Linked DNA regions of Hydrogenophaga sp. SL48. The protein of the gene in region 1 interacts with the protein of each later gene in a pairwise test. Links are inferred from orthologs where the notes say so. Each region holds a gene or a part of one and is shown on either strand. Other genes may lie near its edges.

What was found.
Region 2: the proteins of glmS (region 1) and IM738_RS23665 interact in binary tests that used the Escherichia coli proteins (3 or more experiments, as listed by UniProt). The link is inferred for Hydrogenophaga sp. SL48 from one-to-one orthologs.

Annotation. Positions count from the first base shown.
Region 1 is NZ_CP063400.1:5,394,044-5,397,352, forward strand. Bases 261-3,258 are described here. They hold glmS (glutamine--fructose-6-phosphate transaminase (isomerizing)), read left to right. Parts: upstream 261-824; coding sequence 825-2,693; downstream 2,694-3,258. Other genes in these bases: IM738_RS25740 (Lrp/AsnC family transcriptional regulator), read right to left, coding at 261-687. Outside these bases: IM738_RS25735 (DUF2726 domain-containing protein), read right to left, coding at 1-109; more of IM738_RS25740, read right to left, coding at 193-260. UniProt on the Escherichia coli protein: Catalyzes the first step in hexosamine metabolism, converting fructose-6P into glucosamine-6P using glutamine as a nitrogen source.
Region 2 is NZ_CP063400.1:4,973,053-4,976,362, reverse strand. Bases 227-3,225 are described here. They hold IM738_RS23665 (phosphatase PAP2/dual specificity phosphatase family protein), read right to left. Parts: upstream 2,418-3,225; coding sequence 1,035-2,417; downstream 227-1,034. Other genes in these bases: IM738_RS23660 (bifunctional alpha/beta hydrolase/class I SAM-dependent methyltransferase), read right to left, coding at 2,414-3,225; IM738_RS23670 (hypothetical protein), read right to left, coding at 589-1,038; IM738_RS23675 (lysophospholipid acyltransferase family protein), read right to left, coding at 227-533. Also shown: more of IM738_RS23675, read right to left, coding at 1-226; more of IM738_RS23660, read right to left, coding at 3,226-3,310.

The DNA.
Region 1 (3,309 bases):
TGTAGCGGTCTTCGCGACCGGACACTGTCCTGAAATAGCGGCGATACACCCAGACACCCAGCGCCACCAGGGCGATGGCCACCACAAACGCAACCCACAATGGAAACATGAAACCTCCGGGCAACTACGCCATTTTTGTGACGGAATTTTAGGTGGCCGTTACGCGAGTGGGGCGGTGATAACCCTTTGTTACTACCGGATGTGGCTTGGCAGCGGCAACCTGGGGTCGAACTTGGCCCGGCGCAGGCTGAAGAAGGCCTTGACGTTGCGCACGTTGGCGTCGCTGGTGAACAGGCGTTGCGCCAGCGCCAGGTGGTCGGGCATGTCGCGGCTGTGCACCACCAGCACAAAGTCCGGCCCCGGGCTGACCCGGTAACACTGTTGCACCGCCGGGTCGGCGACCGCGCGGTCTTCGAAAGCCTGCAACTGCTCGGCGCCCTGGCGTTCCAGCGTGATCTCGACCAGGGCGGTGAGGCCATGGCCTGTCAGGGCCGCCAGGCGGTCCGGTTGCAGCACGGCCACCTGGCGCTCGATCAGCCCCAGCGCATGCAGGCGTTTGATGCGCCGCAGGCTGGTGGGCGGCGAGACGTGGGCCAGCTCCGCCAGACGCTGGTTGCTCAGCGACGCATCGTCCTGCAGCAGGCTCAGCAAGCGAAGATCGGCTTCATCCAGTTCAACGGATTCCATAAATCACCAGAGTATGGTTTGAAAATTTCATGCCTCTGCGAATAAGGAATTATCTTCCGTAAACTGCAAAAACAAGACTGAAAATTTCCTTTGATGATGGGTAGCATGCGTTTCACGTTGATTTTCTGGAGCATGGCATGTGTGGCATCGTGGCAGGGGTTTCGGGGCGCGACATCGTGCCCGTGCTGGTTCAGGGCTTGCAGCGCCTGGAGTACCGGGGTTACGACTCCTGTGGGGTGGCGGTGCATTCGGGTGGCTTGAAACGGGCCCGCAGCACGGCCCGCGTGGCCGAGCTGGCCAAAGAGGTACAGACCCACCACCTGGCCAGCGGCACGGGCATCGCCCACACCCGCTGGGCCACCCATGGCGCGCCCGTGGTCCACAACGCCCACCCCCACTTCAGTCACGGCCCGTCGGCGCCGGCTGGCGCGGCCGGTCGGGTGGCGCTGGTGCACAACGGCATCATTGAAAACCACGACGAGCTGCGTGCGGCGTTGCAGGCCAAGGGCTATGTGTTCGAGAGCCAGACCGACACCGAGGTCATCGCCCACCTGATCGATTCGCTGTACGAAGGCGATGTGTTCGCGGCCTTGCAGGCCGCGGTGGCGCAGCTGCATGGCGCCTACGCGCTCGCCGTGTTCCACAAGGACGAGCCGCACCGTGTGGTCGGCGCGCGTGCCGGCTCGCCGCTGGTGCTGGGGGTGGGGCAGATCGATGGCGTGGTCGGCGCCGAGCACTTCCTCGCCAGCGACGCGATGGCGCTGGCCGGCGTGACCGACCAGATCGTCTACCTGGAAGAAGGCGATCTGGTGGACCTGCAACTGGGCCGCTACTGGGTGGCCGACGCGCGGGGGCGGGTCTTTGAAGCCGGCCAGCGCCCGGTCAGGACCGTGCACGCGCACAGTGGTGCGGCCGAGCTCGGGCCCTACCGCCACTACATGCAGAAAGAAATCTTCGAGCAGCCGCGCGCCATTGCCGACACGCTCGAAGGCGTCGGTGGCATCACGCCCGAGCTCTTCGGCGACGGTGCACACGGCGTGTTCAAGGCCATCGACAACGTGCTGATCCTGGCCTGCGGCACCAGCTACTACAGCGGGTGCACGGCGAAATACTGGCTGGAAGAGATCGCGCAGATGCCCACGCAGGTGGAAGTGGCCAGCGAGTACCGCTATCGCACCAGCGTGCCCAACCCGCGCACCCTGGTCGTCACCATCACGCAAAGCGGCGAAACCGCCGACACCCTGGCTGCGTTGCGTCATGCGCAGGGCCTGGGCATGAAGCACACGCTGACGATCTGCAACGTGTCCTCCAGCGCCATGGTGCGCGAGTGCCAGCTGGCCTACATCACCCGCGCGGGCGTCGAGATCGGCGTGGCTTCGACCAAGGCCTTCAGCACCCAGCTCGCCGGCCTGTTCCTGCTGACGCTGGCGCTGGCCCAGTCGCGCGGGCGCTTGAGCGACGAGCAGGAAGCGCAGCACCTGAAAGCCATGCGCCACCTGCCCGTGGCGCTGCAGGCCGTGCTGGCGCTGGAGCCGCAGGTCATCAGCTGGGCCGAGGACTTTGCGCGCATGGACAACGCCCTGTTCCTCGGACGCGGCCTGCATTACCCCATTGCGCTCGAAGGCGCCCTGAAACTGAAAGAGATCAGCTACATCCACGCCGAGGCCTACCCGGCGGGCGAGCTCAAACACGGCCCGCTGGCCCTGGTGACCAGTGCGATGCCGGTGGTGACCGTGGCACCCAACGACGCGCTGCTGGAGAAGCTCAAGAGCAACATGCAGGAGGTGCGCGCGCGCGGCGGCGTGCTGTACGTGCTGGCCGACGCCGACACCCGCATCGCGAGCGGCGAAGGCATCCACGTCATCCGCATGCCCGAGCACTACGGTGCGCTCTCACCCATCCTGCACGTGGTGCCGCTGCAGCTGCTGGCGTACCACACGGCGCTGGCCAAAGGGACGGACGTGGACAAGCCCCGAAACCTGGCGAAGTCGGTCACGGTGGAGTGAGCATGAACCTGTTGACACTGGAACTGTTCTTGACAATTAAAGTCGTAAACTCGTTATTAAAGTCGTAAACAGGTCAAGGTTCTTTTTCTGGTTACATGCTGGTACTGCCCAGAGTATGTGGTTGTGCCTGATGTGAGGCAAGCATCCGGCCAACACTTGTGATTGCATCCAAAGCCTGATCGGCTGCACAGGAGTTGTCACTTGCCTTGACCGGTTGATGCCAGGAGGGTAGGACCGTTGTGCGCGACAGCCGTATGTCGCGGCCGGGAGCTGAGTTCATAGTGCCTGGCACGAAGCTGCCATCGGCTTACCCGGCAATGCGGCAGCATCGATGACCGGTATCGAGAGAACTGCAGTCGTCCAGCATGGCAGGTCGCCTGATGCTCCGCCAACTCGCGGCCGAATGTCAGCAGCTCGGAGGGCCGAACTCACGCTCTCGACCCATACCGGCTGAACAGCATTCTCCAATGCTGACCACCGATGCGCCTAGAGGAGGATCGGCAGGGATTGTTGCAAAAAAGCCGTAGAAACGGGCCTAAGCCAGGATTGCGTGTATTTTCAGCTGTTCATCCCCTTTCCCGCTGTAGGCCCTCGCCAACTGTGTCGTTGATCTGGT
Region 2 (3,310 bases), 420 kb from region 1 along the record:
AGCGCGCCTTTGGGCAACACGCGTTTCAGGTTTTCGATCCACACGGGCACGAAGCGCACATGGCCGAAGGAGCGGGCAAGGTGGTAGATGCCGCTCTTGAGCGGCAGCAGCACCGCTTCGCCGGTGTTGCGCGTGCCTTCGGGAAAGAGGATGAGCGAGTCGCCGGCGGTGAGCGCGGCGCCCATCTGCGCCAGCGGGTCGCCGCTGCCGGGGCCGCCCGCGCTGGCGTCGCGCCGGATCATGAGGGCGTTGAACACGTCGCGGCCGATGAAGCGGCGCAGGGCCGACGTGTTCCAGTAGTCCTCACCGGCCACGGGGCGGGTGAGCGTGCGCAGGTCGGGCGGCAGGGCGGCCCAGAGCAGCACGAAGTCGCCATGGCTGGTGTGGTTGGCGAAGTACACGGTCTGGTTGGCCGTGGGGCCTGTGCGGCTCCACAGGGAGCGCAGGCCGGTGATCAGGCTCGCCCCGGTGACGATGGTTTGCCGCGCCAGCGCGGCCAGCCACCGGCGTGGCGAGGAACCCTCAGGCTCCATGGGTGGGAGGGGTTGCGGGCGCGTGGAAGGAGAGGGGTCTGAGTTCACAACAAACCTAAAAAAACAAGGAGGCCAGCGCTGCGGCGGTTTGCAGCAGCACGAGCGCCAGATGCCGCTGGAGAAGGTTGCGGGTGCCACGCAGGCGGTCGCTCCACGGGCGCTCGGGCACGGCGCTTTGGCGCAAGCCGAGGTGGGCCAATGAGGTGTCCAGCGCATGCAGGCTGGGCATGTGCCCATGGCCCAGCTGGTGAAACAGGCGCTCGTCCAGTGCCAGCCGGAATCCGAAGTACCGCTCCATCAGACCACACAGCAGCACCAGCACCCACAGGCCGCCCACTGCTAGGGATGGCGGCGGCCAGGCCGCGCCCACCAGGACGGCGAGCAGGCTCAAGCCCAGCGACCAGGTGCCCAGCGTGCGCAGGCTGGCGCGCAACAGAGCGGCGAGCGCCAGCGCGTCGGCGCGTTCCTGTTCGCCCATGGGCTGCTGGCTCTGTTGCGGGCTCACCGGCCGCCTCCACCAGGGGCCGGCGAAGCCAGTTGCTTCAAGGCCCCCAGCCACCCCGGCCCCAGCACCAGCTGGGGCCGGGCCTGGCGGGTGCGGGCTTCGGCCTGGGCCAGATCGGACGTGCCCTGGTGCAGCAACTGCCAGGCCACCACCGCCGCGGCGCTGCGCGAAAAACCCAGCGCACAGCACACCCACACCGGCCCGCCCTGGCGGGCGCCGCGCTGGGCCTGCACCAGGTGGGCCGCGCGCCGCAGGCGGGCCGGGCTGGGCACCACCAGGTCCAGCAGCGGCAGACAACGGCTCACCGGCCGCGCGGCGGCGTGCAGCGGCAATTCAGCGCACAGGCTCACCAGCGCGGGCTGGCCGGCGGCCAGCCATTCGGCGTGGCGCGGGCGTCGCCCCAGCCACACGCCGGGCATGACCTCGACGCGGGGCGGCAGCCCGCGCGTCCAGGCCCAGGCGTTGAAGGCCGCGGCCCAAAGGTACGGCGCCAGCAGCCAGCGCGCCGACCAGTGCATGCGGCCACAGCGGTCCATGCGGAACCCGCGCGCGCCAAAGCCCAGGTAGTTCAAGGCCACCACGGCCAGCGACGCTGCCGGCCAGGCCAGCCAGAGCGCCAAGCCGCCCCACCCGAGCGCCAGCGCCAGAAAGGCGGCGGCCCCTGCAAAGTACAACCCGGCCAGTTTCAGCCGCTGCGGATCACGGCTCAACCGCCACGCCGCGGGCAAAGCCACCTCGCGCTCCAGCGGCCACAGCCACACGCAGAACAAACCGAGCAAGGCGCCGGTGGGGATGTCGATGAAGTGGTGCTGGTAGGTGGTGAGCACCGAGGCGCAGATGGCGAAGGTCCAGGCGTGCAGCAGTGCGCGCTGCCAGGTGTTGCGCATCAGCGGGCGGTACCAGTCCCACAGGATCACGGCGAGCGCGATGTGCAACGAAGGGGCCTGGTTGAAGGGCTGGTCAAAACCGCGCAGGGCCGCAAACAGGAAACCGGCGGCGCCGTGGGCCTCGGGCTGCCCGAAGCTGAAATGCAGCGGCCACAACACAAAGCAGGCCACGGCGATGAACTGCGCCGTGAGCAGACGGGCCGCGTGGCGGTCGATGCGGTGCTGGCTGCGGCTCAGGAACAGCGACAGGCCGTAGAAAGCGTTGATCGACCAGTAGGGGAAGACCGTCCAGTCCCAGAACGGGATGTGGCGCTCCCAGTCGAACACCACCGTGGGCACCTGCCCCGCGGCCCAGCGCTGCACCGCCCACCAGTTGGCCAGGCCGTAGGTCAGGTAGAACAGCGGCGCGAGCAGGGCCAGCCAGGCGGCGGAGCGCCGCCACGGCCAGGCGGCGGGTGCGCCCGGGTTCACAGCGCCTGAAGATGCACTCATGCCGCCTCACGCACCGCGAGGGACACGGTGAAGATGCCCCACTCGTCGATGCGCTGGGTGATCTTTCTGAAACCCGCAGCGGCCACGAGCTGGTCCATCTCGGCCTGCGTGCGGCGGCGCATCACCCAGGCCTGGCCCTGGCGGTGGCTGGTGAGGGCGCGCGCGATCATCTCCAGCTGCGGGTGCCAGGGCTGGCCGGTGTAGACCAGGTAGCCGCCCGGCGCCACCGCGTCGGCCACACCGGCCAGCGAGCGGGCGACCATGGCGTTGTCGGGGAACAGCTCGTACAGGCCCGAGACCGTGGCCAGCGTGGGGCGCGGCGTGGCGCTGGCCACCTGGGCGCGATCAAAAGCGTCGGCCTTCTCAAAACGGGCGGTGGCCTGCAGGCCGCGCTGCGCAATCAGCGCCTGGCCGTCGCGCACGTTGATGTCGCTGTAGTCGCGCAGCAGCACCGAGGCCACCTGCACCGGGCTGCTGGCCACGGCATCGAGCACGTAGCGCCCATGCCCGGCGGCGATGTCCATCAGCCGCACCTCGCGCCCGGCGGCGGCCAGGCGCTGCATGGCCTCGCGCAGCAGCTCTTCGACGTGCAGCTTGCGCTGGCGGATGCCGCGCCAGCCGATGGAGTCCAGGTACGCGCGGTCGATCAGGGCGCCCACCAGCGGAACGCCCTGGGCCTGGTTGCGGTACACGTAGTCCAGCGTGCTGCCGGAGTCGAAGCCGGTGGCATGCCCCAGGCGAACGCCATCGGACAGCAGGCCGCCCAGCTGGAGCCCGGCGCGTGTGCCGGCCCAGTACAGGCCGCGTGGGGACAGGGGTGAGAGCGGTTCGGCGAGCGCGCGCGCCTCGTCCGCCGTGGCGCCGCGCTGGTCGGCCTGGAGCAGGTTGACCGG